DNA from 2 places in the Pseudoalteromonas sp. 2CM28B genome. Region 2 is predicted to be linked to the other one. Evidence: riboswitches for the same ligand, from Rfam matches in the RefSeq annotation. Region 2 holds a riboswitch; the other holds the start of a gene.
What was found. A riboswitch is a leader RNA that binds a small molecule or an ion and turns the genes downstream of it on or off. The one in region 2 is predicted to bind thiamine pyrophosphate.
Positions count from the first base shown of each region.

Region 1: another riboswitch for thiamine pyrophosphate. It lies ahead of thiC (phosphomethylpyrimidine synthase ThiC); the one in region 2 lies ahead of thiC (phosphomethylpyrimidine synthase ThiC).

Region 1 is NZ_JALNTH010000060.1:2,497-19,005, forward strand. It holds gene MTN96_RS34880 (DUF3016 domain-containing protein) at 1-474, shown strand, start outside; gene MTN96_RS34885 (hypothetical protein) at 1,194-1,484, opposite strand; gene MTN96_RS34890 (hypothetical protein) at 1,567-1,776, shown strand; gene epmB (EF-P beta-lysylation protein EpmB) at 1,773-2,786, opposite strand; gene efp (elongation factor P) at 2,827-3,393, shown strand; gene epmA (elongation factor P--(R)-beta-lysine ligase) at 3,450-4,424, shown strand; gene MTN96_RS34910 (TonB-dependent receptor) at 5,065-7,182, opposite strand; gene MTN96_RS34915 (thioesterase family protein) at 7,266-7,670, shown strand; gene MTN96_RS34920 (META domain-containing protein) at 7,982-8,380, shown strand; TPP riboswitch at 8,475-8,580, shown strand; gene thiC (phosphomethylpyrimidine synthase ThiC) at 8,723-10,675, shown strand; gene MTN96_RS34930 (FAD-dependent oxidoreductase) at 10,731-11,732, shown strand; gene thiS (sulfur carrier protein ThiS) at 11,740-11,934, shown strand; gene MTN96_RS34940 (thiazole synthase) at 11,939-12,730, shown strand; gene thiE (thiamine phosphate synthase) at 12,744-14,270, shown strand; gene MTN96_RS34950 (HesA/MoeB/ThiF family protein) at 14,263-15,012, shown strand; gene MTN96_RS34955 (manganese-dependent inorganic pyrophosphatase) at 15,269-16,195, opposite strand; gene MTN96_RS34960 (hypothetical protein) at 16,314-16,509, shown strand, end outside.
Region 2 is NZ_JALNTH010000010.1:46,845-63,353, reverse strand. It holds gene MTN96_RS15125 (zinc-dependent metalloprotease) at 1-1,505, shown strand, start outside; gene MTN96_RS15120 (YggN family protein) at 1,645-2,418, shown strand; gene rsuA (16S rRNA pseudouridine(516) synthase RsuA) at 2,553-3,251, opposite strand; gene zapE (cell division protein ZapE) at 3,310-4,419, shown strand; gene galE (UDP-glucose 4-epimerase GalE) at 4,492-5,508, opposite strand; gene MTN96_RS15100 (DUF3016 domain-containing protein) at 5,760-6,245, shown strand; gene MTN96_RS15095 (hypothetical protein) at 6,299-6,589, opposite strand; gene MTN96_RS15090 (hypothetical protein) at 6,706-6,915, shown strand; gene epmB (EF-P beta-lysylation protein EpmB) at 6,912-7,925, opposite strand; gene efp (elongation factor P) at 7,966-8,532, shown strand; gene epmA (elongation factor P--(R)-beta-lysine ligase) at 8,593-9,567, shown strand; gene MTN96_RS15070 (TonB-dependent receptor) at 9,670-11,769, opposite strand; gene MTN96_RS15065 (thioesterase family protein) at 11,872-12,270, shown strand; gene MTN96_RS15060 (META domain-containing protein) at 12,397-12,795, shown strand; TPP riboswitch at 12,896-13,002, shown strand; gene thiC (phosphomethylpyrimidine synthase ThiC) at 13,144-15,096, shown strand; gene MTN96_RS15050 (FAD-dependent oxidoreductase) at 15,200-16,201, shown strand; gene thiS (sulfur carrier protein ThiS) at 16,209-16,403, shown strand; gene MTN96_RS15040 (thiazole synthase) at 16,408-16,509, shown strand, end outside.

The DNA.
Region 1 (16,509 bases), on a different contig from region 2:
ATCGCTATGGCAATGTGTATTACATTACCTGCATTTGCACACGCTGGAGAATCTGTAGTTAAGTGGCAAGATTTTAAAGACTACCGCGATGTGCGCGCTTCTAGCCAGGGTAAAGCGTCGTACCACAAACAAATTGCTACTCAGTTCGAAAAACATTTTTCTAAACTTGCTGAGCAATTGCCAAAAGGCTACAAGCTAAATTTAGAAATAACCGATATCGATTTAGCAGGGGACGTACGCTATGGCGGTATGGATGAAATACGCGTAGTAAAACCTATTTATTTTCCGCGCATTAAGCTCAATTACTCGCTAAGCGATAATAAAGGGAGTGTAGTGAGTGAAGAGGACGATGTAGAGCTTAAAGACATGGGCTTTATGGATAAAATAAAAATGGGTCGCGACGAGCCGTTTTTTTATGAAAAACGCTTAATAACCGAATGGTTTGGCGAGCAAATTTTAGCAAACTTAGATTAGGCTATGTTGTGAGCCGGCTCTACATCTACAAAAATTTAGAGCATTAATTCACAAAGAGATTAAGAGGGCGCTGCGCTTTAGAGGGCACGTTGTAGTCGCGGCTTTATGCCGCGTATTTTGTATTAAATGCCAGACGCGAGGTAAACTCGCTGCTACTTGTGTGTTTCCTCTGTGTAGCGCGCAAAGCCTCGGTGTTCTCGGTGGTAAGCGTTTTGTTCTAGTGCATAAGTAATTAAGAAATTATTATCACCACAGAGAACACGGAGAAGAAAAGGAGAAGAGCTAATATCTTCTCGGTGCAGCGCGAAGCGCCTCGGTGTTCTCGGTGGTAAGCGTTTTGCTCTAGTGCATAAGTAATTAAGAAATTATTATCACCACAGAGAACACGGAGAAGAAAAGGAGAAGAGCTAATATCTTCTCGGTGCAGCGCGAAGCGCCTCGGTGTTCTCGGTGGTAAGCGTTTTGTTCTAGTGCATAAGTAATTAAGAAATTATTATCACCACAGAGAACACGCAGCAGTGAAGAAGTAATAATTAATTGTAAACGCCTTGCTTGCTGGCGCTTGGTTAAAATAGAGGTGTTTTATATTTTGCGTGAGCAAGCTTCACGCCTACAATTAAAAAACACCGTGTTTATTGAAAATGCGGTGCTTAATAATTTATTCTGGCTAACCGCTAACCGCTAACCGCTAACCGCTAACCGCTAACAACTGACATCAATTATTTAAACGTAGCGAGCAGGGTAAGTAACTGTTGTAGCTTAATAACCGTTGTTTTAAGCTTTTCTTCATCAAAACCATCTGTGCTTAAGCTTTCTACATCGGCTGCTACATCAAGTACGTATGGCTTAAAGCGTTTAGCTTCAAAGCTAAATCCGGCATCAGCTGGGAACAAGGCTTTAAATTTACCGTGGCCTTGTTGCTGTAGCTCATCTAGTTTTTTGTCGGCATCAAGTGCTTGGCGATAAACAATTTTTAAGTTAGCGTTGAGTTGTTCAATTATAGAATCCATGGTTTTCCTAAAGCTTTGTACTGCATTGCCGATATAGTACTTGGAATACATTTAAATGTCAGGTTGATTAAGGCTTATAACGATGAATATATCAGGTGGAAATCTACCCGCTATGTCTAGCTCTGGCCAAGGTGGTGAAGTATATACCGCTGCTTTGTCTAAAAAGCAGCAATTAGCAGATGGCGCAGCAGCACTTGCACTAATTGAAGGTGCTGCCCAGCCAACAAGTGCGCAATCACCGGCTCAGTCGGTCACTGCAACACTGGGTAATAATGTAAATATATACGTTTAAACTAACTTAAGGTCGATAGGTGTTTTGCTTTTTTGACCGCCTATTTCTCTTACTAATTTAGGTACTAAAAATCCAGGCAGGGCTTTTAATAGCTCTGCCATTATTTTTATTGCCTGTGGCTCTTCTATATCAAAGTGGCTTGCGCCTTCAACCTTATCTAGCAAATATAAATAGTAAGGCAGTACGTCTGCATCAAATAACGCCTCACTTAAATTTATTTGTGCCTCAACGGTGTCGTTCACCTCTTTTAAAATAACTGCCTGGTTTAATAACGTTACGCCTGCTTGCTTTAGCTTTTGCATGGCGGCTTTAAACTCGTCGTCTATTTCGTTGGCATGATTTATATGGTTAATAAATATAATTTTTAGCGGTGATTGCTTTAGCCTCGCGCACAGCTCATCGGTAATACGCGCAGGTATAACAACAGGCAAACGGCTGTGTATTCGCATGCGCTTAATTTGAGGTAACTGTTCAAGCTCATCTAAAAACCAGCTAATGGCATCGTCTTTGGCCATAAGTGGGTCGCCACCACTTAAAATCACTTCGTTTATGTTGGCATCTGATTTTATATAGCTCAGCGCATCAAGCAGGCTTTTTTTATTAAGCTGGTTTTCTTGATACGGGAAGTGGCGTCTAAAGCAGTAACGGCAATTTACTGCACAGCCAGTTTTAAACATAATTAAAACACGGGATTTATATTTATGTAAAAGCCCAGGCTGTTCGTTGTCTTGCTCTAGTAAAGGGTCTTTATTAAAACCTGTTTTGGTTAAAAACTCTTGATGGCGTGGCATAACTTGTAGCAATAAGGGGTCGTTTGCATCGCCCTTGCGTATTTTTTTTATAAAAGGGACTGGCACGCGTACCGGAAATAAACTGCGGGCTTTTAGGTCGTTTTCATGGGCTTGGCTCGATAAGCCGACCATTTCAAGCAAGGTTTTTGGGCAGGTAACTACATTTGCTAATTCTTTTTGCCAGTTTTTATGCAAATTTGCTTCATTTCTTTGTATCATTGGCACGTAGATTACTCGAAAAATATAAATAGAGGAAACGATGGCGAATTATAGCACCAACGAGTTCAAGGGCGGCCTAAAAATTATGATGGACGGCGAACCTTGCAGTATTTTAGAAAATGAAATGGTAAAACCTGGTAAAGGCCAAGCGTTTAACCGTGTTCGTATCCGCAAACTTATCTCTGGTAAGGTGCTTGAAAAAACCTTTAAATCGGGTGAATCAGTTGAAGGCGCCGATGTAATGGATACCGACTTAGCGTACCTATACACAGACGGTGAGTTTTGGCATTTCATGAACAACGAAACATTTGAACAAATTGCCGCTGACGAAAAAGCACTTGGCGATGCCGTTAAATGGTTAGTGGAAAACGATGTATGTACTATTACATTATGGAACGGTAGCCCAATCGCGGTTACTCCACCTAACTTCGTTGAGCTTGAGATCACTGAAACTGATCCTGGCCTTAAAGGCGATACAGCGGGCACAGGCGGTAAACCTGCAACGCTTAGCACTGGTGCAGTAGTACGCGTTCCATTATTCGTACAAATTGGTGAAGTAATTAAAGTAGACACCCGTAGCGGTGAATACGTAGGCCGTGTTAAGTAAGCTTGAGTACGGTTTATAAAATCCCGGCTTAAGCTGGGATTTTTTTTGGAGAAAATATGTCAGCAACACCTTGGGCACCTAGTGCAAGCATAAACACCCTTAAGCAACGAGCAGCCATACTGCGAACCATTCGTGAGTTTTTTTATACGCGTAATGTAATGGAAGTAGAAACACCGAGCTTAAGCAGTGCCAGTGTAACCGATGTGCATTTAGCAAGTTTTAATACACAGTTTGTAGGCCCAGGCCACGCTGGTGGCTTGTCGCTTTATTTACAAACATCGCCTGAATTTGCAATGAAGCGTTTGCTAGCAGCAGGCTCAGGGCCCATATTTCAGCTTTGTAAGGCATTTAGAAACGAAGAAGCGGGACGCCATCATAACCCCGAATTTACTATGCTTGAGTGGTATCGCCCTGGGTTTGATGAGTTTGCATTAATGGATGAAATGGATGAGCTAATGCAGCTCATTTTAAATGTAGAGCCTGCAGAGCGTCTTACTTACCAACAAGCATTTGAGCAAGTGTTAGCGCTTGACCCATTAACAGCTACGCTTAGGCAATTGCAAACACTTGCCTGCGATCACGGCTTTGCCGATATAGCCAAAAATGAAACCAATAAAGATACCTTGCTGCAGCTGTTATTTTGTATGAAAGTAGAGCCAACTATTGGGCAAACTAAGCCGTGTTTTGTGTATCACTTTCCGGCATCGCAAGCGGCACTGGCACAGATTTGTGAGCATGATAACCGCGTAGCAGGGCGCTTTGAGCTTTATTATAAAAATATGGAATTAGCGAACGGCTTTAATGAGCTAACTAATGCTAAAGAGCAGGCAAAGCGCTTTGATGAAGATAACGCTTATCGCGCCGCCAATGGGTTAAACCACGTGCCTATGGATAAGCGTTTAATCACCGCACTTGAGCACGGCTTACCGCAATGTGCAGGTGTTGCGATGGGGATAGACAGGTTAGTTATGCTAGCCACCGCTAAAGATACAATAAAAGAAGTCATCGCGTTTGATGTAGATAGGGCGTAACGCTTTACCTGCAGGCGTGGCTTTATGCCGCGTTAAAACAATAAACCCAAACGCGAGGTAAACTCGCTGCTACTTGTATGTTTTCTCATTTACTCCTCTTTTTATTCTCTTTGTGCAATAAAGGTTAAGTTATTTCTTCACAAAGAGGTTAGGAGGCGCTGCGCTTTAGAGGGTCATGTTGTAGTCGCGGCTTTATGCCGCGTGTTTTGTATTAAATGCCAGACGGGAGATAAACTCGCTGCTACTTGTGTGTTTCTCAGTGTAGTGGCAGTGCCTCGGTGTTCTCGGTGGTAAAAGCGTTTTGTTCTAGTGCATCAGTAATTAAGAAATTATTATCACCACAGAGAACACGGAGAAGTGAAGGAGAAGAGCAAACAACGTCTCAGTGTAGCGCGCTGCGCCCTCGGTGGTCAAAATTGTTCTTTTAAGTAAAAACTAAAGAAATTTTATCACCACAGAAAACATGCAGTAGTGAAGAAGTAATAATTAATTGTAAACGCCTTGCTTGCTGGCGCGTTGAAATAAAATTTATTTACGCTTTTTCTTTTTGCGTGAGCAAGCTTCACGCCTACCAATAAAAAAGCACTGCGTTTATTGTAAACGCGGTGCTTAATATTTATTTTTGCTAACAGCTTAAAGCTTACAGCTCTAACGTAAACGTTATACCCGCTACTCTTGGCTCACCTAATTGTACGTAGGTGTGTGTAGCGTAACCATCAAGTGGGTCGTTACCAAACTCAAAGCCGCGGGTTGGTACTTCTTCGTCAAATACGTTACGTGCCCATGCGCGCACTGCCCACATGTCGGCTTCGTAGCCTAAACTTAGGTTTACTAAATTGCTGCTGGGTGCTTTTGAATTATGACTATCTGAGAAGTAATAATCGTCCTTACCTTCAACACCAATCATACCGTACAGCTCATTAGTAAAGTTGTAACGTGCGCTAAATGCGTATTGATATTTAGGTGATTGCGCTTGCTCACGACCGTCTTGATTTAAGCCTGATTGCGTTACAAAGTCGTCAATTTCTGTGTTTAAGTAACCCGCACTACCTGTTAAGAAAAAATCTTCGGTAAGTTGGTAACTACCTTCAACTTCTAGCCCGTAGTTGCTACCAGAGCTTGCGTTATCAACGTAGCCTGTAAATTGCTGACCTTCTACTTGCCATGCTTTTAGCTGTATGTTGTCGCGGTGCATATAAAATGCTGCTAAACGCAGGGTAAATTTATCATCAAGCGATGAACCCTTAACGCCAAACTCGCCGCTCCAAAGGTATTCTGGGTCAAAGCTTGTATGCTGCTGGAAAAAATCAGCATCTAGGTTTAAGCCTTCATCTTTAGCTTTGGCTAATGCTTCTGAATTAATACCGCCAGCTTTATAACCACGGGTAATGCTGGTGTAGATCATAGTACGATCAATCACTTGGTATTCAAGTGCTATTTTACCGCCTACCATTACGTCGTCAGTCTCTTCAATAAAGCCGTTGCTGTCGGTGTAATCACCTTGGTATTGCTCTACACGTAAACCGGTAATGAGTGTGGTTTTAGGGCCGATAGGTGTGGCTACTTGGCCGTAAACAGCTACGTTACTGGTTTCGTAGGTTGATGCAAATGGACTTGCAAGCCAAGTGTATTCGCGCTCTAAATCTACGTCGCGGTTTTGATAGTAAACACCGGCAACCCAGTTACCTGTTTTAGAATTAAACTGTAAATTAGCCGATTGATCATCGCGATCACGCGTGTATACATCGGTTGAGCTATAACCCCAAGGGTGTAGGCCAGCTGCACATAATTGTGGCTCGCTTGCATCGTTACATACCCAGTCTTCATCAAAGCTGTAAAGTAGCTCTGTATCAATGGCTGAAAGGTTTAAGCTTACATCAAAGGCATCAAAACCTGTGTAGGTATTATTAATACCAATGGCGTAGCTTTGTTGATTATCTTGGCCAGGCTCGTCGGCTACACTATTACGGCTGTTATCAAGCGTGAACGCATCGTAACCGTTGTTTATATCTATGTAGTGCAGGTTTAACTCTGTGTTTAAATGCTCAGTAAGTTGGCTGTTTAATTTAAAGCGGGCTACTTGCTCATCTTGTTCTTGAGTTTCATCGTTTAAATACAGGTTATCGACGTAGCCGTCTGATTTTCTACGAAAGTAGCTTACGCGGGCACTTGTGTCTTCGGTTAATCCAGTACTTGCTGCAAGGCCTGCTTCGCGCGAGTTATAAGTACCCATACCCACTTGTAATTTTAAGCTAGGATCGGCAGTTGCCTGAGCTGATTCCATTTGGATCATACCGGCCATGCCGTCTGCACCAAAGCGAGTGCCTTGTGGGCCGCGGTAAATTTCTACCTGGTCTATATCAAATAATAATGAGCTGCCACCTAAACCCGAGTAGTTAATGCCGTCAATAACTAAGCCAACCGATGGGTTAATTGGATCTACAAATTGTGAACGAAGTCCCACTCCACGAATTTGAATATAACGACCACGAGACGCACCAGATGTAAAGTTTACGTTGGCTGTACTACCTAGCATTTCGTCTAAGTAACTTGCACCACGTTGGTTAATTTCATCTTTGCTAAATAGGCTAGCGCTAGCGCTTAATGTTTGAATGCTTTCACGTTGAAAGTCGCCTGTAACAACAATTCGTTCTAGGTCGCTGTCATCAGCGTTTGCTATAAGTGGTGTACTAATTAGCGGTAATAACGCCGCAGTAATTAAAGACAAACGTAAGTTCATTAGGTTACTTAACTCCATTTTGGGGACTCGTATGGTAGCAATTATTTTAATACTTGTGTTATAACGCAGCGATTATACGTTAAATAATCAGGATTACTAATATGACCTTTAAAGTTGATTTTAAAGTGCGCCATTACGAATGTGACCTACAAGGAATTGTAAATAACAGTGTGTACTTTAATTATTTAGAGCATGCTCGCCATGAGTTTTTATTTGCAAATGGGGTTGATTTTGCACTGCTAGCAAAGCAAAAAGTTAACTTAGTAGTGATACGCAGTGAGGTTGATTATAAACATTCGCTTGTACCAGATGATGAATTTTATATAGCAGTTGAACCTGAGCGTATAAGCCGTATAAAGTTTGCGTTTAAGCAAACCTTAGTACGTAAACACGACAACAAAGTAATGCTACAAGCCAAGGTTATAGGCACTTCGGTTAATGAAAAAGGGCGCCCTTTTTTACCTCCCGAAATAGATAATTTATTTAAAAATTACACCCAAGATTAGCGGGTATAATTTTTAGGGGCTGTGACCTTTGGGATTAAATTTAACCTAGTTTGTTTTATAGCAGCGCCTAGGCAGTGGGATTGTTTATCGTAAATAGCGGGTAGCGCAGGTGCTGTTATCGAGCCCACTAAGTTACAAACCAAGCAAAGCAATTAAAGCGCCCATAATGTGTAAATGTTTTAATCTGCAAAGTTCAACACTCTCTAAACTATCATAGAACAAAAATTTACATTTAAAACATGCATTTTTAACGGATAAACCGCATAAAAATTGTTACTATTACGGTAATTAAATATTTAGTTAGAAATAGCATGAAATTAGCAGCACTACCGATGCTTTTAATCGGTTTATGTATTGGTTGTACAGCCACAGGGACGGTGACCACTGAGCAGCTAAAGTACACACAATGGCAACTATCAAAGGTTGATGGTTTAGCTGTGCCGGCCTCTTACAATGCATCAATGAGCTTTATTGAAGCGTTGCAAGTAAACGGGTTTGCAGGATGTAATAAGTTTTTTGGTGAAGGTGAGCTTAAAGACAGCAGTATTAGCGTTAATAAACTTGGCATGACGCGTAAGTCGTGCGGAGCAGACGTTGATGAGCTAGAGCAGCAGTTTTTACAAGCGCTACGAGAAGGTGCAACGCTTACCATGCAAGACTCACGGTTAGTTATGCAGGGCGAGCAAACTTTTTTATTTATTGCAAAGTAGTGACATGAGTATTTAAAACTGCCCCTTGCAGGCAATTTTTAACTGGCGTACACTCAACGCTGATTTGATCAAAATAGCAAATCAACGAACATAATTTTACTTGTCGGAGTGCCTTAAATAATTAAGGCTGAGATCGCGAAAGCGGGATCCGTGAACCTGATCAGGTTAAAACCTGCGTAGGGAACAAGCTGCCTAAAATGGGACGCTTGTGCGTCTTTTTTATGCGCACAACAAAATAACTAGCCATTTTAGGCCGCAAAGCAGCGTAACCACTGCTTTACGATCTTTCTCTATTCCTTATGGAATATCTGACAAGACAACCCTTTAGCAATGAGGTAAGTCATGTCAAACACTACAAATAAGTCTACACGTCGAGAAACGCGCGCTGCTGCGTCAGATTACATTTATAATTTAACGGGTCAGCCATTTCCAAGCTCACAAAAAGTGTATGTTGAGGGCAGCCAAAGCGGTGTACGCGTGGGTATGCGCGAAATTACATTAAGCGATACGTTTATTGGTGGCGATGAGCAAAACCCTGTGTATGAGCCAAACGATCCACTGCGTGTTTACGATACATCAGGCCCGTATACCGACCCTAACTTTGAGTTAGACGTACGTAAGGGATTACCTAAATTTCGTGAGCAGTGGATAAAAGAGCGCAACGACACTGAAGTGCTCGACTCGGTCACTTCGCAATTTGCTCAGCAACGTATGGCCGATGACGGTCTTGATCATATTCGCTTTGATCATTTACCTAAAATTCGCCGTGGTAAAGCAGGCAAAAACGTGACGCAAATGCATTATGCTCGCCAAGGCATTATTACCCCAGAAATGGAATACGTAGCCATACGCGAAAACATGGGTCGTGCACAAATTAGAGAAGAGCTGCTAGCAGCACAGCATAAAGGCGAATCGTTTGGGGCGAGTATTCCCGATTTTATTACCCCTGAATTTGTACGCGACGAAATAGCCCGCGGTCGCGCTATTTTACCAAATAATATTAACCACCCCGAAACCGAGCCCATGATAGTTGGCCGTAACTTTTTAGTTAAAGTTAACGCGAATATTGGTAATTCATCGGTAAGCTCATCAATCGAAGAAGAAGTAGAAAAAATGGTGTGGTCTACCCGCTGGGGTGCCGATACCGTAATGGATTTATCAACTGGGCGTTATATTCACGAAACGCGCGAGTGGGTAGTACGTAACTCGCCTGTACCCATTGGCACTGTACCAATTTATCAAGCGCTTGAAAAAGTAAACGGAGTGGCCGAAGACCTAACGTGGGAGATATTTCGCGATACGTTAATTGAACAAGCCGAGCAGGGTGTTGATTACTTTACTATTCATGCCGGTGTATTGCTGCGTTACGTGCCAATGACGGCAAAGCGTGTAACCGGTATTGTATCGCGCGGTGGCTCAATTATGGCTAAGTGGTGTTTAGCGCACCATAAAGAAAACTTTTTATATACGCACTTTGAAGATATTTGCGAAATTTTAAAACAATACGATGTGTGTTTTTCGCTCGGAGATGGCCTTCGTCCAGGCTCGATTGCCGATGCCAACGACGAAGCGCAATTTAGTGAGCTACGTACGTTAGGGGAGCTTACAAAAATTGCGTGGAAACACGATGTACAAGTATTTATTGAAGGCCCAGGCCACGTGCCAATGCACATGATTAAAGCCAATATGGATGAACAATTAGAGCATTGTGGCGAAGCGCCTTTTTACACATTAGGCCCATTAACGACCGATATAGCACCAGGGTACGACCATATAACATCGGGTATAGGCGCTGCACAAATAGCGTGGTACGGCTGTGCCATGCTGTGTTATGTAACACCAAAAGAGCATTTAGGTTTGCCCAATAAAGAAGATGTAAAAGAGGGCCTAATTACCTACAAAATTGCAGCACATGCGGCCGACTTAGCCAAAGGCCACCCCGGCGCGCAAGAGCGCGATAATGCATTATCAAAAGCGCGCTTTGAATTTAGATGGCACGACCAATTTAACATTGGTTTAGACCCAGAACGTGCCCGTGAATATCACGACGAAACCCTACCGCAAGAGTCTGGCAAAGTAGCGCACTTTTGCTCTATGTGCGGCCCTAAATTTTGCTCAATGAAAATTACCCAAGAGGTACGCGATTACGCAAAAGATCTCGAATCACGCGGGATCGATCCTAACAATGTTGGTGATGCAATTGAGATCAAAATGGTTGATGTAGAAGCGCAAATGAAAGCTAAATCTGAAGAGTTTAAACAAACGGGCTCAGAAATTTACCACAAAGCAATATAAGCCAATAACAGGTTAGCGGCTTATGGCTGCTAGCCTGTTATTAAAAGGAGGTTTTATGTTTTACAACATTGCTGTTGTGGGGTTTGGTTTAGCAGGGCGCTTAGCTGCCCTTGAGCTTAGTAAGTCGCATCATGTAACCGTGTTTGAAGCCAGTGACGAACAAACACAAAATAGTGCCGGTAAAGTGGCTGCGGCAATGCTTGCTCCGCTTGCTGAGTCGGTATTGTGTGAAACGGATTTAGCCATCATGGGGCTAAATTCACTCAAGCGCTGGCCAGAGATAGTGAGCGAGCTTGAAGGCGAGGTTTTTTATCAGCAAAAAGGCACGCTGGTCGTGGCGCACCAGCAAGATAAAGGCGATTTACAAAGCTTTAGTCAGCGAATAAAGCCTATAGCAGGGCACAGCGCGCAGGCGTTAAATGCTCAGCAAATAACGCAGTTAGAACCCGAATTAGCTAATCGTTTTAACCAAGGTGTGTTTTTACCCTGCGAAGGGCAAATAGATAACCAGGCCTTTTATAAAGCAAGCTTTACCATGCTTAATAAACGTAAGGTTAAGTTTGTTTTTAACCAACGCGTTAGCATTCAAAACGGCGAGGTGAATAACCGCGGGTTTGATTACATTATTGACTGTCGTGGCTTAGGTGCTAAAGGCGATAAACACCTTAGAGGGGTACGCGGTGAAGTGGCTAGATTACATGCACCTGAGGTTAATTTAACGCGGCCGGTACGTTTAATGCACCCGCGCTACCCAATTTATATAGCGCCAAAACCTAATAATGAGTATGTAATTGGTGCAACTGAAATAGAGTCTGATGATAGCGGCCCTGCAACGGTGCGCTCTACGCTTGAGCTACTTTCGGCGGCCTACACTGTGCACAGCGGGTTTGCCGAAGCGCGGCTGTTAAATATTCAAAGCGGGTTACGCCCCGCATTTAGCGATAACCGCCCTGCGGTTTTAAAAACAGGTAACGTAATTAGCATTAATGGCTTATATCGTCATGGCTATATGTTAGGGCCCACCTTAGTGGCTAATGCGTTATCTCAAATAGGGTGAGTAATAAATGACTATAACAATTAATGGTGAGCTGCTAACTATTAAAAGTGCAGTGCTTGTTGATGTATTACAAAATTTTGGTGCAAAGCCTCCATTCGCGGTGGCACTAAATGGCGAATTTATTCCACAAAGTTTGCACGCCAGCACCACAATTAACGAAGGGGATAGCATTGAATTGTTATCGCCTATTCAAGGTGGGTAGCATTATGCAAGGTAACGATTGCTTAACTATTTATGGCGAGCAACTAAATAGCCGTTTATTAATAGGCTCGGCGCTTTACCCCTCTCCAGCGGTGATGGAAGAGTCTATAAAAGCCTCTGGTGCGCAAATAGTAACGGTGTCATTAAGGCGCCAGCAAAGCGCTGCCGCAGGGGATGACTTTTGGCAGCTTATAAAAAACACAGGCCTTAAAATACTGCCTAATACCGCAGGGTGCCACAGTGTAAAAGAAGCCGTAACACTTGCTAAAATGTGCCGTGAAGTATTTGCAACCGATTGGATTAAGCTTGAACTAATAGGTGATGACTACAACTTACAACCCGACCCATTCGCATTGTTAGAAGCCACAAAAATATTAATTAATGATGGCTTTAAAGTATTACCCTACTGCACCGATGATTTAGTGCTTTGCCAGCGTTTAAACGAGCTAGGGTGTGAAGTGCTTATGCCTTGGGGCGCGCCTATTGGCACCGGTAAGGGGCTTTTAAATAGTTATAATTTAAAAACAATTCGTGAGCGCTTACCAAACACAACATTAATTGTAGATGCAGGGCTTGGTTTGCCTTCGCATGCCTGCCAAGCGCTTGAATTAGGGTATGATGCGGTATTATTAAATTCAGCGATAGCAGGGGCTGGCTGCCCAATTACGATGAGCCGTGCATTTAAAGCCGCGGTAGAGGCTGGGCGCTTTGCGTATAATGCCAAAGCAATGCCTGAAAAAGACTTAGCAGCCCCCTCAACCCCTACAATGGGTATGCCGTTTTGGCATCAGCAGTAAGGAAATAAAGAGTATGAATAATTTAGTGTGGACAATTGCAGGCTCAGACTCAGGTGGTGGCGCAGGAATTCAAGCCGATATAAAAGCAATGCAAAGTTTTGGCGTGCATGGTTGTACTGCAATTACCGCGCTTACGGCGCAAAATAGCTTAGGTGTAGAGGCCATTAACGCGGTATCTACCGATATTATTGAATCGCAATTACTCGCACTCGAAAGCGATATGAAAGCCAAAGTAATTAAAATTGGCATGCTGGCTAATGTGCAGCAAATTCAATTAATAAGCGAGCATATAGCGCATTATAAGGCAAAATGGCCTGTACCGCCTGTGATTGTTTACGACCCCGTTGCAATTGCTTCAAGTGGTGATGTATTAACAGAGGAAGATACCGTAAGTGCCATTAAAGAATGCTTAATGCCGCTGGTGGATGTAATAACGCCTAACACGCACGAAACGCAATTATTAACAGGCGTATATTTAATTGGCCCAAGCGCCGTGAAAGACGCTGCTAAAAAGCTATTAAGCTGGGGCGCAAAAGCGGTTGTTATTAAAGGCGGGCACTGGGATTACCCAACAGGTTATTGTATAGATTACTGCACACAAAACGGCGAAGAGTATTGGCTTGGTAATAAAAAAATTCAAAGCCCTCATAGTCATGGTACAGGTTGTAGCATGGCCTCGGTTATTGCCGCGTGTTTAGCAAAAGACTACCCCCTAAAAGATGCTTTTATTTTAGCTAAAGCTTATATAAATCAGGGCTTAAAGCAGTCGGTTAGATACGGAGAAGGAATAGGCCCTGTTGCACATACTGCTTTTCCTACACAGTTAGATGACTACCCGCAAGTAATTGAGCCTGGTAGCTGGCTTGGTGATGAGCTTGATTTTGATGTGCCGCTGGAATTTAATATGGCGGCTGATTTTGCACCTTGTGAGAGCAAAAAGCTGGGCTTGTATGCTGTGGTCGATAGCCTAGATTGGCTAGATAAATGTTTGCAGCAAGGTATTACTACGGCGCAGCTTCGCGTTAAAAATAAAACCGACCTTGAGCTTGATGAGTTAATTAAGCAGGCCGTAGAGCTGGGTAAAAAGTACCACGCTCACGTATTTATAAACGACTACTGGCAGTTGGCAATAAAGCACGGTGCCTACGGCGTACACTTAGGCCAAGAAGATTTAGAAACCGCTAATTTAGCCGCGATTAAAGAAGCAGGTTTAAGGCTTGGGCTTTCTACCCATGGTTTTTACGAAATGTTACGTGCCCACAACTATCGACCAAGTTATATGGCATTTGGTGCTATTTACCCAACCACGACCAAAGATATGAGCGGCCAGATACAAGGTCTCGATAAACTTAAAAAGTGTGTGCCATTAATGCAAAGCTACCCAACAGTTGCCATTGGCGGCATAGATTTAACCCGCGCAAGCGAGGTTGCAAATACAGGAGTAGGCAGTGTTGCGGTTGTACGAGCGATTAGTGAAGCGGATGATTATATTGCAGCAATTAGTGCGCTAAAAAGTGCTATAAACCAGCCTAATGAATAAGCTTAGTGATAAAGAAACCCTGCGTTATAGTCGCCACTTATTATTAAAAGAAGTGGGCCTAGAAGGGCAGTTAGCACTTAAGGCAGCCACAGTAGCAGTAGTGGGAGCTGGCGGGCTAGGTAGCCCTGCACTTTTGTATTTAGCTGCGGCGGGTATTGGTACACTTATTTTAATAGATGATGATGCGGTTGAGCTTTCTAACTTGCAGCGCCAAGTGCTTTATAAAGTTAATCACTTAGGGCAAAACAAGGTCACCGCTGCTGGCAAAGTATTAACAAGCCTTAATAATCAAATAGAAATAGTGACGCATTGTAAAAAGCTCGATGATAACAACGCAGAGGAGCTTTTAAAAAATGCCGACATAGTACTTGATTGCTCTGATAGTTTTGCCACACGTTACAGTGTTAACCGTTATTGCTTTACTCATAAGTTGCCTTTAATTGCAGGTGCCGCGATTGCAAGTAGTGGGCAACTTATGGGCTTTGATTTTAGGCAAAACAATAGCCCATGTTATGGCTGTGTTTTTGCAAAAAGTGACGCCGCTCCCACTGTAAATTGTAGTAATGCAGGTGTAATAAGCCCACTGTTAGGAATTATAGGCTCTATGCAGGCACAGCTTACGCTTAATATGCTGCTAGGGCATGTTGGAGGTAGTGTGTTTATCAGCTTTGATGCGCTGAGCTTAAAGCAACAGCATTTTAAAATGATTAAAGATATAAACTGTAAAGAGTGCAGTGAATAAAGTATGCGGTAATTTGCGGGGCTAAACTCGGGGTTAAGCCATGAGAAGCTGCGCTTCTAACGTAAGTAAGCTCTATGTCTACAGCTAAAATTAGCATCGTGGTTAAATTCATTTATAGGCGCCTCGCTTGCTGGCGCGTTGATATAAAATCTATTTACGCTTTTTCTTTTTTACGTGAGCAAGCTTCACGCCTACCAATAAAAAAGCACCGCGTTTATGGTAAACGCGGTGCTTAATATTTATTTTTACTTACAGCTTACAGCTTGGCAAACACGTCTTGTAGTGGTGGCACTACTTGCTTTTTACGGCTTAATACGCCATCTAGCCATACTTTATCTTCGCTCGGCTTTTCACCGTAAGCTTGCTCTACAAGGTTTGCATCATCTGAAGCGATCAGCATTTGTGAGCCTTCTTTCATGATGTCGGTAAGCAGTAAAAATACTGAGTGGCGGTTGCCTTCAATTTTTAGCTTAGCAATATCGGCTTCTAAGTCTGCTTTAATTTCGTCAAACACTGCAAGGTCAATAACCTCTAGCTGGCCAATGCCGACTAGGTTACCGTTCATGTTGAAGTCTTTAAAGTCACGCATTACTAAGTCACGCACAGGGGTGTCTTCAACAGCTGACTTAACACGGAACATGTCCATGCCTAGTTCTTTAAAGTCTTCAATGCCGGCAATTTCTGCTAGTGCTTCTACACATTTAATATCAGCCGTTGTACAGGTCGGCGATTTAAAAATAACGGTATCGCTTAAAATTGCACATAGCATGATGCCAGCAATATCTTTAGGGATTTCTACGTTGTAGAAGTCATACATCATTTTAATAATGGTGTTTGAACAGCCTACCGGACGGATCCAACACTCAAGCGGTGTAGATGACGTTAAATCGCCTAGTTTATGGTGATCGACTACGCCAACAACACGTGCTTGGTCGATATCATCTGGTGCTTGTGTTTTTTCTGTGTGGTCAACAATATATACATCTTCGCCAGCGTAGCTTAATTTAAGCTCAGGTGCTTCGAAGCCAAATTTATCTAGGATAAATTGAGTTTCTGGTGACACTTCACCAAGGCGTGTTGGAATTGCTGGCTCATCGATTTGGTTTTTTAAATAAGCAAGTGCAATTGCACCACAAATAGAATCTGAATCTGGGATTTTATGGCCCACTACATACATAGACATTGACGGAACTCCTTTAAATTTGCCGATATTCTACCAAAGTCTGTGGCCTTTAACATATAGACAGTGCAATTAAGTTTTAGTTACACTTTAAAATCTTGAATTTACTGGGTGTATAAATATGCGACTGGGCCGCAAAGGTTGGAACAACGTTATTATTTTTTCGATGTTGATTATGATCTTCTTTTTAAATGGCTGGCATAAGCAGTTTTTAGGGGGCGAAGACGAGCCTACATTACAACCGGTACTGCCATTGCAAAGTTTTGTGTTAACACTGAGCTTTGTTGATCAGAAAATTGAACGTATTGGTACAAGTT
Region 2 (16,509 bases):
GCGGGCAATGGTGGAATGACGCTTTTAATGCTGCAGGCTATAAAAATGCCTTTAAAGTTAAAGTGCTACCAGATAATGCTGATCCTATGGATGTGCGCTACAACGTTATTCAATGGGTGCATCGCGCAACTCGTGGTTGGTCTTATGGCAGTTCAATTATAGACCCACGTACAGGTGAAATTATTAAAGGCCATGTGACACTAGGATCGCTACGAGTACGCCAAGATATTTTAATAGCTGAATCACTGGCGGCGCCTTATTTAAAAGGCAATGAAGTAGCAAGCACTTTACATGCAATGGCACTTGATCGTATTCGTCAACTCAGTGCTCACGAAATTGGTCATACACTGGGTATTGCGCACAACTTTGCTGCGTCAGTAAATAATCGTGCTTCGGTGATGGACTATCCGCATCCGTTGTTAAGTTTTGCTGATAATGGTCAGTTAGATGTATCTGATGGTTATGCTAAAGGTATGGGCGCATGGGATAAGCAAGTGATCAAATATGGCTACAGCGACTTTACCGGACAAGATGAAAGCGCAGCACTCGCTGCTATTTTACAGCAAAATAAAGCGCAAGGTTTGGCGTTTATTTCTGACAGTGATGCCCGTGCCAAAGGTGGGGCACACCCTACAGCGCACCTTTGGGATAACGGTAGTAATCCAAGTGAAGAATTACTTAGAGTGCTTGATGTGCGAAAGCAGGCGCTTGGGCAGTTTGGTATTAATAATATAAAAACTGGGGTTGCGCTATCGCAATTGGAAGAAAAGCTAGTACCGCTTTATTTGTTCCACCGTTATCAAGTTGAAGCGGTTGCTAAGCTTATCGCGGGCGTTGATTATGACTATGAGATACGCAGTGATGCACCCGTTAAAGGCGCCCAAGTTGTAACTAAAGAGGCTCAACAACAAGCGGTTAATGCCATTTTAGCGACCCTAAAAGCAAGCAACTTAACGCTTCCAGAGTCGATACTTTCCTTAATCGTACCTAAAGCGTATGGCGAGTCTAAATCACGAGAAAGTATAGTGGGGCGTACCGGCTTAACCATGGATGCACTTGCATTGCCTGAAGTCGCCGCGCAGCATAGTTTATCGCTATTACTAAATGCTCAACGATTAAACCGATTAGCGCAGCAACAAGCACGTGATAACCGCTTTTATAGCCTAGATGAGTTACTTAAACAGTTAAATAAGCAAGTGTTTAACGTATCAGCGCCTGCCACCATGACAGGAAAAGTAACGCAACGAGTACAGTACCTAACGGCAAAAACCATGGCTGATCTTGTGGCTAACGACGGTTTAAGCCCTGAAGTGCAAGCGCAACTACATTTCTATTTAAGCAAGCTTGCTGATGAGTTTAATCAACACTCTTTACTGAGCCATCCTGAAGTAGGTGACAGCGCATTTAAAGACTATTTAGCGGCGCAAATTAATCAGTTTTTAACAACAGGCCAGTGGCCTGATAACTTTAAAGCGTTACCTATACCACCAGGCTCACCTATTTAATAGTACAAGCCAGAGGATAAAGGCGCTGTGTAAACGTTACGTTTCATGGTGCCTTGTTTTTAGGGTGTTACTTTTGCTTGCATAAAGTTGGTTTTTTGTTAATCTAGCCACCCCCTATTTTAGTCTTTTTGAGGTGTTTATGGCGTTTTTATCTCGTTCGATATTGACGTTATCAATGGCACTTTTAAGCTGCAATGCAATCGCACAAAAACAATGTGATGTTGAACTTCGTCATGGTTTAATTATTACCGATGATGTGATCCGTATTGTTGATAAAGGCCAAACCAGGGTGCAAATTAACAATAATAATCAACTGTTTATTCGAGGCTACTGGGTCGATTTAAGTACCGACGAAAGTAAAGTGCTAGAACAATTTAGCAATGGTATTCGTCAAACGGTGCCAGAGCTGGTCGATTTAGCGACTGATGGCGTAAACCTTGGGCTTAGTGCTATTGAGCATGTTGTTGAGGGCATGTCAGATAAAGAACCCGAAGTGCTAAAAACGCAATTACAATATGTAGAGCGTGCACTTATGGATAAGTTTAAGCGTGGCGACGACTTCTTTTTTATAGCCCCTCAATCGCTTTCCCAAATTGATGATTTTTTTACTAAAGAAATTAGCCAAAAAATACACTCTGCAGTACATGGATCTTTAGGCGCTATTTTAATGTCGCTCGGGGATGCGTTTAAATCTCGAGAAGGCAATATAGAAGACCGCATGAACGACATGGGGCAACGCATGGATATCATCACTAAAGAAATCGATAAGTCGTTGCAGAAAAAAGCCCATCAATTAGAACTTAAAGCCTCTGAATATTGTGAATGCTTAAACTCTTTAGATATTACTGAATCTCGTCTGCAAGCGATTGTACCCGGAATGACAGACTTTGATTTAGTACAAATTAAATCGTAAGATCAGGTGTTAAACGCCAGATTTCAGACAGATATTAAGCAAGATTATTAAAGGCTACGAGCAGCGAGCCTAGAGCGGCAGATGAACAGCCCGAACCTCGTGGCCCGAAGCCATTTCCTAACACCTAAACAGTCTTACAGTTTTATCTCTGCGGCGGTTAGTGGGCGGTATTCACCTGCAGCCAAATCTTCACCTAACTTTATACCCGCAATTTGTTCACGATGTAGTTCAACCACTTTGTTATCTACCGCTGCTAGCATACGTTTTACTTGGTGATACTTCCCCTCAGAAATAGACAAGCGTAAACCGTAACTGCCCAAGCGTTCAGCAATAGCAGGGCGAGTTAAATCTTTTTCATTGTGTAACTGCACACCGTCGCGTAGTTGTTTAAGTGCATCGTCGGTAATCGGTTCTTGGGTTTCGACTAGGTAGGTTTTAAACTTATTCTTTTTCGGCGAGGTAATTTTGTGTGACCAGTCGCCATCATTAGTAATAAGCACTAGGCCAGTGGTGTCTATGTCTAAACGCCCGGCAATGTGAAAGTCGGCCATGTTTGGCTCATCAAGCAAATCAAATACGGTTTTGTGTAACTCATCTGAATTAGCGCACACATAACCTACCGGCTTATTGAGCATAAAGTAGCGTTTACCTAAAAAAACCAATGGCTCGTCATAAAACAGCACGTCATCTTGTTGGCTAACTTGAAAGTCAAATGCCGTGATCACCTCGCCATTAACGCAAGCCACTTGGCTTTTTATTGCTGCGCGGGCTTTTGAGCGTGGTATCTCTGCTAAATGGCTAATAAATTTATCTAAACGGCAAGGAAATTTCATGTTGTTCACATTTTTAGTCGGCTACAATGGCCGCGAGTATAGCGGATAGTGAAATACCATGACAGAGCCCAGCACAGAAATTTTAAGCCTTTACCATAGCAAGGTTTCATCAGGAGAGCTTGATTTCGATGCGGCGCAGCACCTAGCAGTGAGTGCGTTACAGTCTTTAAGTGAGCAATTAAATCAGCCTGCAAGTTGGTGGCAAAAAGCACCTTTAATTAAGGGAATATATTTATATGGCCCGGTTGGTCGGGGTAAATCTATGTTGATGGATTTATTTTATGAAAACTTACCCACAGAGAAAAAGCAGCGCCTGCATTTTCATCATTTTATCGAAAAAGTTCATGCTCAACTAGCCAAGTTACAAGGGGATAAAAATCCGCTACAAATAATAGCTAAACAGTGGGCCAAAGAGATAAAGGTACTGTGCTTTGATGAGTTTTTTGTTAGTGATATTGGTGATGCCATGATTATGGCTCGGTTATTTAACGCTTTGTTTGAACAAGGCGTGGTACTAGTCGCAACCTCTAACGCAAAACCCGAGCAACTTTATTACAACGGTTTGCAACGCGCGCGATTTTTACCAACTATCGATTTAATAAATGCGCATTGTCATGTAATTAACGTAGCGGGGGAGGAAGACCACCGCTTCAGGTACGGTAAAAGCAGTCGTCATTATTTTATTAACTTGCCCGATGCTGAATTTGAGGCTGGGTTTTTATCCGCATACCCTCAAGCAACGCGTGATAATACAATGACTGTGCATGGCCGAGCACTTTCCTATTTATTAAAAACTAACGATGCACTACTGATTGATTTTATGGCACTGTGCTCAGGTCCTCGCAGCGCCAATGACTATATGTTTTTAGCAGAACAGTTTTCGGTAGTATATATCGCGAATGTGCCAATAATGGGCAAAGAAGCAACCGGTAAGATTATTGTGCATGGTATAGAAGATAGCTATCAGCGAGAAAAGCAGAAATTGGATGAGCATACGCTCGATGATGAAGCACGGCGTTTTATTGCATTAGTCGATGAGTTTTACGATTGCCACAAATTACTAGTAATTAATGCCCAAGCCGACATAAACGAGTTATACCAAGGTAAAAAGTTATGTTTTGAATATTCGCGAACCCAGTCACGGATTGTAGAAATGCAAAATTGGTAAGTACAACATTAAAACACCGCATTTAATTTAAATGCGGTGTTTTAATTTTAAGCTGGTAACTTAAAGAAGCCTTTATGACTTATATCCATTTGGATTATTTGATTGCCAGCGCCAAGTATCTTGCATCATGACATCAATACCACGCTCAGCTTGCCAACCTAGTTCACTAAGGGCTTTTTCTGGCGCAGCATAACAGGCTGCAATATCACCTGGGCGACGAGGTGACACCGCATAAGGGATTGCTTGGTCGCTAGCCTTAATAAACGCATTGACCATTTGTAATACTGAATAGCCGTTACCTGTACCAAGGTTATAAACAAACGCACCGGTTTCTGCGGCTATTTTATCAAGTGCTTTTAAATGCCCTAGGGCTAAATCTACAACGTGAATGTAATCACGAACGCCAGTACCATCAACCGTATCATAATCGTCGCCAAATACAGCAAGTTGCTTTAATTTGCCAACCGCAACTTGTGAAATGAAAGGCAATAAATTATTAGGAATACCATTAGGGTCTTCACCAATCAAACCTGACTCATGTGCACCGACAGGATTAAAGTAGCGCAAAATAGCAAACGCGAAGCGCTCATCTGATTTAGCGATATCTTGTAACATCATTTCAACCATTAGTTTAGACGTACCATATGGGTTGGTTGTACCGCCAACGGGGAAGTCTTCGCGTATTGGTAAGCTTGCTGGGTCGCCATATACAGTTGCGGATGAGCTAAATACCAGTTTGAATACACCCGCATCACGCATAGCATCAACGAGTGTTAGTGTACCTTGTACATTATTTTGATAATACTCAATGGGTTTTACGACCGATTCTCCCACGGCTTTTAGCCCAGCAAAATGAATCACACTTTCAATGGTATGCTTGGCAAATACCGAGTCTAAAAAGGGTTTATCTAAAATATCACCTTGATAAAAAGTAATTGCTTTACCGGTTATTTTTTTCACTCTCTCAAGTGACTCTTCAGAGGAGTTACTTAAGTTATCAATCACGATAACGTCGCTGCCTTGCTGTAAAAGTTCTAAAACGGTGTGTGAGCCAATATAGCCTGCGCCACCGGTTACTAAAATTGCCATGAATGCTCCTTGGAAACCTCTGTTCAATTACCCTAATTTCACCATAAATAATGAGTTTTTACATGTATTATTTTGTTTGTTTTGCAATCGTAACATCGCAAGCTGTACTTTTGATTACATTTTGTGCAATTTTAATAACACCTCAGCGTAAAGATTAAGTTATAGTTCATATGTAATTGCTAAAGTGATGTATAGCAATTTGTAAAATATTCAATTGATCACAATGATCAAAATACTCGTTGGAGAAACGTATGAACTTAGTTAAAAAAATAGCAATGTTGATGTGTATTGCGCTACCGAGTGTTGTTTGCGCGGGTGAGGCTCAAGTGAAATGGCATGACTTTAATGATTATCGCGATGTACGCCCATCCAACCAAACTAAAGGCTCATACCATAAGCAAATAGCCAAAAGTATTGATGAACACTTTGCAAAGCTCAGCGAGCAACTTCCTAAAAATTACAGTTTAAAAATTGAAGTAACCGATTTAGATTTAGCCGGAGACGTACGCTATGGCGGTGTTAACGAAATCCGAGTGGTTGAACCTATTCACTTTCCACGCATTGAATTTAATTATGTGCTTAGTGATGAAAGTGGCGTTGTCGCACAAGAAGATAATGTAAGTTTAAAAGATATGGGCTTTATGGATAAAATTAAAATGGGTCGAGACGAAGCATTTTACTATGAAAAACGCTTATTAACAGAGTGGTTTGGTGAACAAATCTTACCGCGAATCTAGCTAATAATGCAAAGCATCTACTTTAGTAGATGCTTTGCAAGTAAGTCGCTCATTCACTTAAAGGTCGCTAACAAGGTTAGTAAATTTTGTAGTTTAATAACCGCTTGTTTTAGTTTTTCTTCATCCAAACCGTCGCTCGATAAGCTTTCTACATCAGCGGCAACGTCTAAAACATAAGGCTTAAAGCGTTTAGCTTCGAAACTAAATCCAGCGTCCTCGGCAAATAAGGCTTTAAATTTTCCGTGACCTTGCTGTTGTAACTCATCGAGTTTTTTGTCAGCGTCAAGTGCCTGACGGTAAACAATTTTTAAGTTGGCGTTGAGTTGTTCAATTATAGAATCCATGGTTTTCCTAAAGCTTAGTGCAATGTTGCCGATAAATACTTAAGTGGGTTGGTAAAGTAATTTACCAATTCAGCAACTATAATACGTGTATTACAGTTAAAAGTCAGGTGTGAGTTATGAATATATCAGGTGGAAATCTACCTACAATGCCTGGTGCAGGCCAAGGCGCAGAAGTATTAACTGCTGCTTTATCTAAAAAGCAACAGCAAGCTGATGGTGCTGCTGCACTGGCACTTATTGAAGGCGCTACACAATCTTCAAGTGCGCAAACACCGGCTAAGTCGGTCACTGCAACACTTGGGAATAATATAAACGTTTATGTTTAAACTAATTTGAGGTCGATAGGGGTTTTACTTTTTTGACCTCCTATTTCCCGAACTAGTTTAGGCACCAAAAATCCAGGCAGGGCTTTTAGTAGCTCGGCCTGAATTTTTATTGCTTGTTGTTCATCAATATCAAAATGACTTGCGCCCTCTACTTTATCTAGTAAGTGTAAGTAATAAGGCAATACATTTGCATCAAACAACGCTTCACTTAAGTTTATTTGCGCATCAACTGTATCGTTCACATCTTTTAAAATAACCGCCTGGTTTAACAGTAGCACATCTGCTTTTTTGAGCATGTTCATGGCATTTTTAAAGTCATTATCTATTTCGTTTGCATGGTTAATATGATTAACGAATATAATTTTTAATGGTGACTTTGCTAATCTTTCACATAATTGCTCAGTGATACGTGCAGGAATAACCACAGGCAAGCGGCTGTGTATGCGCATGCGTTTAATTTGTGGTATTTGCTCAAGCTCATCTAAAAACCAGCTAATAGCATCGTCTTTGGCCATTAGTGGATCGCCACCACTTAAAATCACTTCGTTAATATTTTTATCCGATTTTATATAGCTTAATGCATCAATAAGGCTACGTTTATTCAGTTGGTTTTCTTGATAAGGAAAGTGGCGTCTAAAGCAGTAGCGGCAATTTACTGCACAACCGGTTTTAAACATGACTAAAACACGCGATTTATATTTATGTAACAGACCCGGTTGATTGTTATCTTGCTCAAGTAACGGGTCTTTATTAAACCCCGACTTAGTTAAAAATTCTTGATGGCGGGGCATAACTTGCAGCAATAAAGGGTCATTTTCATCGCCGTGACGAATTTTTTTTATAAAAGGCAATGGCACACGAACAGGGAACAAGCTACGAGCTTTTATGTCGTTTTCATGGACTTGGCTCGATAAACCAACCATTTCTAGCAACACTTTTGGGCAGGTAACTACATTTGCTAATTCTTTTTGCCAGTTTTTATGCAAATTTGCTTCATTTCTTTGTATCATTGGCACGTAGATTACTCGAAAAATATAAATAGAGGAAACGATGGCGAATTATAGCACCAACGAGTTCAAGGGCGGCCTAAAAATTATGATGGACGGCGAACCTTGCAGTATCTTAGAAAATGAAATGGTAAAACCGGGTAAAGGCCAAGCGTTTAACCGTGTTCGTATCCGTAAGCTTATCTCTGGCAAGGTACTTGAAAAAACCTTTAAATCGGGTGAATCGGTTGAAGGTGCTGATGTAATGGATACCGATTTAGCGTACCTATACACAGACGGTGAATTTTGGCATTTCATGAACAACGAAACATTTGAACAAATCGCTGCTGACGAAAAAGCACTGGGCGATGCTGGCAAATGGTTAGTTGAAAACGATGTTTGTACTATTACATTATGGAACGGCAGCCCAATTGCAGTAACTCCACCAAACTTTGTTGAGCTTGAGATCACTGAAACCGACCCTGGCCTTAAAGGTGATACAGCAGGCACGGGTGGTAAACCAGCAACGCTTAGCACAGGTGCTGTAGTACGTGTTCCATTATTCGTACAAATTGGCGAAGTAATTAAAGTAGACACTCGTAATGGTGAATACGTGAGCCGTGTTAAGTAAGCAGTAACACGCCTTATTAATTAAATCCCGGCTTAAGCTGGGATTTTTTTTGGAGAAAATATGTCAGCAGATCTTTGGGCGCCGAGTGCCAGTATAGAAATACTTAAGCAACGCGCAACAATTATGCGCAGCATTCGAGAATTCTTTTATGAGCGTAATGTAATGGAAGTCGAAACACCGAGTTTAAGTGGTGCCAGTGTAACCGATGTACATTTAGCCAGCTTTAATACTACATTTGTAGGCCCAGGTCACGCTGGTGGGCTTCCCCTGTTTTTGCAAACATCTCCAGAGTTTGCGATGAAACGCTTGTTAGCGGCCGGCTCAGGCGCTATTTTCCAGCTTTGTAAGGCATTTAGAAATGAAGAAGCGGGTAGTCATCATAATCCTGAATTTACTATGCTTGAATGGTATCGTCCTGGGTTTGACGAATTTGCTTTAATGGACGAAATTGATGAGCTAATGCAGCTCATTCTTGAGGTTGCGCCTGCAGAGCGCGTTACCTACCAAAAGGCATTTGAACGCGCTTTAGGGGTCGATCCATTAACTGTATCTATCACGAAGTTACAACAACTCGCATGCGAACATGGCTTTGCTGATATTGCTAAAAACGAGACTCATAAAGATACCTTGCTGCAATTATTATTTTGTATGAAAGTAGAGCCAACAATAGGGCAAGATAAGCCATGTTTTGTGTATCACTTTCCGGCATCACAAGCGGCACTAGCACAAATTTGTGAACACGATCAGCGAGTAGCAGGGCGCTTTGAGCTTTATTATAAAAATATGGAACTGGCTAACGGCTTTAATGAACTCACTAATGCTAAAGAGCAAGAAAAAAGGTTTAACGAAGACAACGCCTACCGTGCTGCTAACGGCTTAAAACAAGTACCTATGGATACGCGTTTAATTGCCGCATTAGAGCATGGTTTAGAGCAATGTGCAGGGGTTGCATTAGGGATTGATAGACTCGTGATGCTAGCAACCAATAAACAAAAAATAAAAGAAGTGATTGCGTTTGATGTGGCCAGAGCTTAAAGCAGCTAATAGCTTTAAGCGGTCAGCTATCAGATAAAAAAACACCGCGTTTGCATTAAACGCGGTGTTTTCTATTCTCGATCTGACAACTGGTTCGCTGTATTACAGATTAAGCGTAAACGTAACGCCGGCCACACGTGGCTCACCTAGTTGAATGTAAGTTTGACTTGTATAACCATCTAACGGGTTGTTACCAAATTCAAAACCGCGAGTTGGAACGGTTTCATCAAACACATTACGTGCCCATGCACGAACAGCCCAGTTTTCTGCTTCGTAGCCAAGGCTTACATTCACTAAGTTTGTGTTTGGAGCTTTTGCATTATGGCTGTCTGAGAAGTAATAATCATCTTTACCTTCAACACCTAACATAGCATATAGCTCATCAGTAACATTGTAGCGTGCACTAAATGCGTATTGATATTTAGGCGCTTGTGCTTGCTCACGGCCATCTTGGTTTAAGCCTGATTTAGTGACAAAGTCGTTTATTTTCGTATCTAAATAGCCAGCACTACCACTAATGAGTAAATTATCAGTAAGTAAGTAGCTACCTTCAATTTCAAGACCGTAGTTGCTACCAGAGCTGGCATTGGCAACATAACCGGTAAATTGTTGATCTGATACTTGCCACGACTTTAATTGAATATTATCGCGGTGCATATAAAAAGCAGCTAAACGCAGAGTAAACTTGTCATCTAGCGATGAACCTTTAACACCAAACTCACCACTCCATAAGTACTCTGGATCAAAGCTGGTATGCTGTTTGAAAAAATCAGCATCTAAGCTTAAACCTTCATCTTTTGCTTTTGCTAGCGCTTCTGAATTAATACCACCGGCTTTATAACCACGAGTAATACTTGCGTAGATCATAGTGCGATCAATTACTTGGTATTCAAGTGCAACCTTACCACCAACCATTACGTCATCAGTTTCTTCAATAAAGCCGTTACTATCGGTGTAATCACCTTGATATTGCTCAACTCGTAAACCAGTAATAAGCGTAGTTTTTGGGCCTATTGCTGTGGCTAATTGGCCATAAGCTGCAATGTTATTAGTTTCATAGGTTGAAGAAAACGGATTGGCTAACCATGTATATTGACGCTCAAGGTCAACATCACGGTTTTGATAGTAAATACCCGCAACCCAGTTACCTGCTTTACCATTAAACTGCAGATCGAGCGCTTGATCATCACGATCGCGGCTATAAATATCTGTTGAGCTATAACCATCAGGATGTAACCCGGCGGCACATAATTGCGGCTTACTTGTATCGTTACACACCCAGTCTTCATCAAAACTATAAAAAAGCTCAGTATCAATGGCTGAAAGGTTTAAGCTCACATCAAAGGCATCAAAACCAGTGTAAGTATTATTCAGGCCAACAGCATAACTTTGTTGGTTATCTTCGCCTGGTTGATCAGCAAGACTGTTACGAGAATTATCAAGAGTAAATGCATCGTAGCCGTTATTAATATCGATATAGTGCAGGTTTAGCTCTGAATTTAAATGAACTGTGAGTTGGCTGTTTAATTTAAAGCGTGCAACTTGCTCATCTTGATCTTGAGTGGGTTTATCTAAATAAAGGTTGTCTACGTAGCCGTCAGACTTTCTGCGAAAGTAGCTAACGCGGGCACTGGTGTTATCTGTTAAACCTGTACTAGCAGCAAGGCCTGCTTCGTGGCTGTTATAAGTGCCGGCACCTAAATGTAACTTTAAGCTAGGATCGCTGGTTGCACTAGCTGATTGCATTTGGATCATGCCCGCCATGCCATCTGCACCAAAACGTGTACCTTGAGGACCGCGGTAAATTTCTACTTGGTCAATATCAAACAATAATGAACTGCCACCTAAGCCCGAATAATTAATACCGTCAATTACTAAGCCCACAGATGGGTTTATCGGGTCAACAAACTGCGAGCGTAAACCTACACCGCGAATTTGAATATAACGTCCGCGAGACGCACCAGCAGCAAAATTTACATTGGCAGCACTGGCTAACATTTCGTCTAAATACGTTGCACCACGTTGATTCATTTCATTTTCAGAAAATAAGCTGGCACTGGCGCTTAATGTTTGAATGCTTTCTTGCTGAAAGTCACCGGTAACAATGATTTTCTCTAGTTCGGTGTCATCTGCGTTAGCATAGATAGGTGCTGCGAACAGGGGTAATAACGTGGCTGTAATTAAAGACAAACGTAAGTTCATTAGGTTACTTAACTCCATTTTAGGGACTTGTATGGTAGCAATTATTTCAACACTTGTGCTATAAACGCGGCAATTATACGTTAAATAATTGGGATTACTAATATGACCTTTAAAGTAGACTTTAAAGTGCGTGACTACGAGTGTGACCTACAAGGTATTGTAAATAATAGTGTTTATTTTAATTATCTGGAGCACGCTCGTCATGAGTTTTTATACGCACAGGGTGTTGATTTTGCACAACTTGCCAAAGATAAAATTAACTTAGTGGTACTTCGCAGTGAAATGGATTACAAGCAGTCTTTAAAGCCAGCGGATGAATTTTATGTAGCAGTAGAGCCTGTACGCATTAGTCGCCTTAAATTTGCGTTTAAACAAACGGTAGTTCGCAAATTAGACGAAAAAGTGATGCTCAATGCCTTAATAATAGGTACGTCGGTTAACGAGAAAGGTCGTCCATTTTTACCACCACAGATAGATAACTTATTCCAAGCAATTGCTTAATTCCAAATAGCACTGCTTTTAAACTAGCTTAGAACAAAAATTTACATTTAAAACATGCATTTTTAACGGATAAATCTGACAAATATTGATACTATTACACTAATTAGACAATAAGTTAGTAGTAACATGAAATTAGCAACAATACCGATGCTTGTAATCGGTTTATGTGTTGGTTGCGCATCAACAGGGACAGTTACCACTGAGCAGCTAAAATATACACAATGGCAATTATCAAAGGTTGATGGTTTGGCCATTCCCGCATCTTTTAAAGCATCAATGAGCTTTATAGAAGCGCTACAAATAAATGGCTTTGCCGGATGCAATAAGTTTTTTGGTGAAGGTTCGCTTGAAGATAGCAGCTTGAGCGTAAGTAAATTAGGAATGACACGCAAATCATGCGGCCCTGAACTCGATGAGTTTGAACAGCAGTTTTTACAAGCGCTTAAGCAAGGTGCCGAGCTTAACCTGCAAGACCAAAAATTGGTGATGCAAGGCGAGCAAAAATTTGTGTTTATCCCTAAGTAAATTTTACACATTTTGAAAAACAGCCCCTTGCGGGGAGTTTTCAACTGGCGTACACTCATAGCAGATTTGATTAAAACATTATCAAATCAACGAACAATTTAACTACTTGTCGGAGTGCCTAAGTTTTATTTAGGCTGAGATCGCGAAAGCGGGATCCGTGAACCTGATCAGGTTAATACCTGCGTAGGGAACAAGCTGCCTAAACGGGACGCTTGTGCGTCTTTTTTATGCGTACAACAACATCAAACCCGTCAATTTAGGCTGCAAAGTGGCATAAAGCTACTTTACGATCTTTCTCTATTCCATCGGAATATCTGGCAAGACAACCCTTAAGCAATGAGGTAAGTCATGTCAAACACTACAAACAAATCATCGCGCCGCGAAACCCGTGCTGCTGCATCTGACTATATTTATAACCTAACGGGTCAACCATTCCCAAACTCTCATAAAGTGTATGTTGAAGGAACCCAGCAAGGCGTGCGTGTGGGTATGCGCGAAATAACATTAAGCGATACTTTTATTGGTGGTGATGAACAAAATCCAGTGTATGAGCCAAATGCACCACTGCGTGTTTACGATACATCAGGCCCGTATACCGGCCCTGAATTTAAATTGGATGTGCGCAAGGGACTTAATAAATACCGTGAACAATGGATTGAGAGCCGTAATGATACCGAAGTACTTGAGTCAGTTACCTCACAGTTTGCGCAGCAGCGTATGGCTGACGATGGGCTTGATCATATTCGCTTTGAGCATTTACCAAAAATTCGCCGTGCAAAAGCGGGTAAAAACGTAACGCAAATGCACTATGCCCGCCAAGGAATTATTACGCCTGAAATGGAGTATGTTGCTATACGTGAAAACATGGGGCGCGCACAAATACGCAAAGAGCTTCTCGCGGCACAACATAAAGGGGAGTCGTTTGGAGCGAGTATCCCTGAGTTTATTACTCCTGAATTTGTGCGTGCTGAAATAGCGCGTGGTCGCGCTATTTTACCTAACAACATTAATCATCCAGAAACCGAACCTATGATTGTTGGTCGCAACTTTTTAGTTAAAGTAAATGCCAATATTGGTAATTCATCAGTCGGTTCATCTATCGAAGAAGAAGTTGAAAAAATGGTGTGGTCAACCCGTTGGGGCGCCGACACCGTAATGGATTTATCAACTGGACGTTACATTCACGAAACCCGTGAATGGCTAGTGCGTAATTCGCCAGTCCCTATTGGTACTGTACCCATTTATCAGGCCCTTGAAAAAGTAAACGGTGTAGCGGAAGACCTAACCTGGGAAATATTCCGCGATACCTTAATTGAACAAGCAGAGCAGGGAGTTGACTACTTTACTATTCATGCCGGCGTGCTTTTGCGCTATGTCCCTATGACAGCAAAACGCGTAACCGGTATTGTGTCGCGCGGTGGCTCAATTATGGCCAAATGGTGTTTAGCGCACCATAAAGAGAACTTTTTATACACGCACTTTGAAGATATTTGTGAAATTTTAAAACAATACGATGTGTGTTTTTCACTAGGCGATGGCCTTCGCCCGGGCTCTATTGCCGATGCCAACGATGAAGCGCAATTTAGTGAGCTTCGTACCTTAGGCGAACTGACTAAAATAGCTTGGAAGCATGATGTACAAGTGTTCATAGAAGGCCCTGGGCATGTGCCTATGCATATGATCAAAGCCAATATGGAAGAGCAACTTAAACATTGTGATGAAGCACCGTTTTATACCTTAGGCCCACTCACCACCGATATTGCCCCAGGGTACGACCATATAACCTCAGGGATTGGGGCTGCGCAAATAGCTTGGTATGGCTGTGCCATGCTGTGTTATGTAACACCGAAAGAACATTTAGGTTTGCCAAATAAAGAAGACGTTAAAGAAGGCCTTATCACCTACAAAATTGCCGCTCATGCCGCCGATTTAGCCAAGGGTCACCCCGGGGCACAAGAGCGAGACAATGCTTTATCAAAAGCACGCTTTGAATTTAGATGGCACGACCAATTCAACATTGGTTTAGACCCTGTTCGCGCTCGTGAATATCATGATGAAACACTGCCGCAAGAATCAGGAAAAGTAGCCCACTTTTGCTCCATGTGTGGTCCTAAATTTTGTTCGATGAAAATAACCCAAGAAGTACGTGACTACGCCAAAGATCTAGAAGCGCGCGGTATTGATCCTAATAACGTAGGTGATGCCATTGAAATCAAAATGGTTGATGTAGAAGCCGAGATGAAAGCCAAATCTGAAGAGTTTAAGCAAACAGGCTCAGAGATTTACCATAAAGCAATATAAAATAGGTTGCGAGTTGCGAGAATCGAGTAGCGAAATGTTTATCTTAACATCTTGTTGCTCGAAGCCGGAGATCCGCAGCGCGCAGCTAAATGTAGGAGTGTTTATGTTTTATGACATTGCTGTGGTGGGCTTTGGTTTAGCAGGGCGGTTGGCGGCGCTTGAATTAAGTAAGCAGCACCGTATTACTGTATTTGAAGCTGATGATGAGCATACCCAAAATAGTGCGGGTAAAGTGGCGGCGGCTATGCTGGCACCGCTAGCTGAATCGGTTATGTGTGAACATGATTTAGCGCTATTGGGAGTAGATTCTATTGCTCGCTGGCCTGCTATTTTAGATGAGTTAAACAGTGAGGTGTTCTTTCAACAGCAGGGCACCTTGGTGGTTGCTCATACGCAAGATAAAGCCGACTTACAAAGTTTTGCACAGCGAATAAAGCCGTTACTAAATTTTAGTGCCAAAGCGGTTAATGCGCAGCAAATAGCGGATTTAGAACCTGAGCTTACAGGGCGTTTTAATCAAGGACTATTTTTACCCGGTGAAGGACAAATTGATAATCAGGCTTTTTATAAAGCCAGTTTTAAAACCCTCAATAAACGTAAAGTAAAGTTTGTATTTAATCAACGCGTCAGTATTTTTGATAATAAAGTGAATAATCGAGAGTTTGATTACATTATTGATTGCAGAGGGCTTGGAGCCAAGCAAGAACAGCCACTTCGAGGTGTGCGCGGGGAAGTGGCAAGGTTATACGCCCCTGAAGTTAACTTAACGCGGCCTGTGCGGTTAATGCATCCGCGTTACCCTATTTATATTGCACCTAAACCTAATCATGAATATGTCATAGGGGCAACGGAGATCGAATCGCAAGATACAGGTCCTGCAACTGTGCGCTCAACCCTTGAACTATTATCGGCGGCCTACACTGTTCACAGTGGCTTTGCCGAAGCGCGATTATTAAATATTCAAACAGGCTTACGCCCAGCGTTTAGCGATAATCGCCCACAGGTAAAAAAAACGAGCAAGGTTATCAGTATCAATGGCTTGTATCGCCACGGTTATATGTTGGCCCCCGCGCTTGTGGCACAAGCATTATTGCAAATAGAGTGAGTATTAAATGAACATTACAATTAATGGTGAGCTTTTAAATGTGACTAGCCAAGCGCTGCTGGAAATAGTAAAAAACGTGGGTGCAATGGCGCCTTATGCCGTGGCTGTAAATGGAGAGTTTATTCCTCAGAGTCGCCATAGCCACGTTGTTATAAACGAAGGTGACAGTATTGAGTTATTGTCACCTATCCAAGGTGGATAGTGCTATGCAAAGCAAAGACTGTTTAACAATTTATGGTGAGCCAATCAATAGTCGCTTGTTAATTGGATCTGCGTTATACCCATCACCAGATATAATGACGCAATCA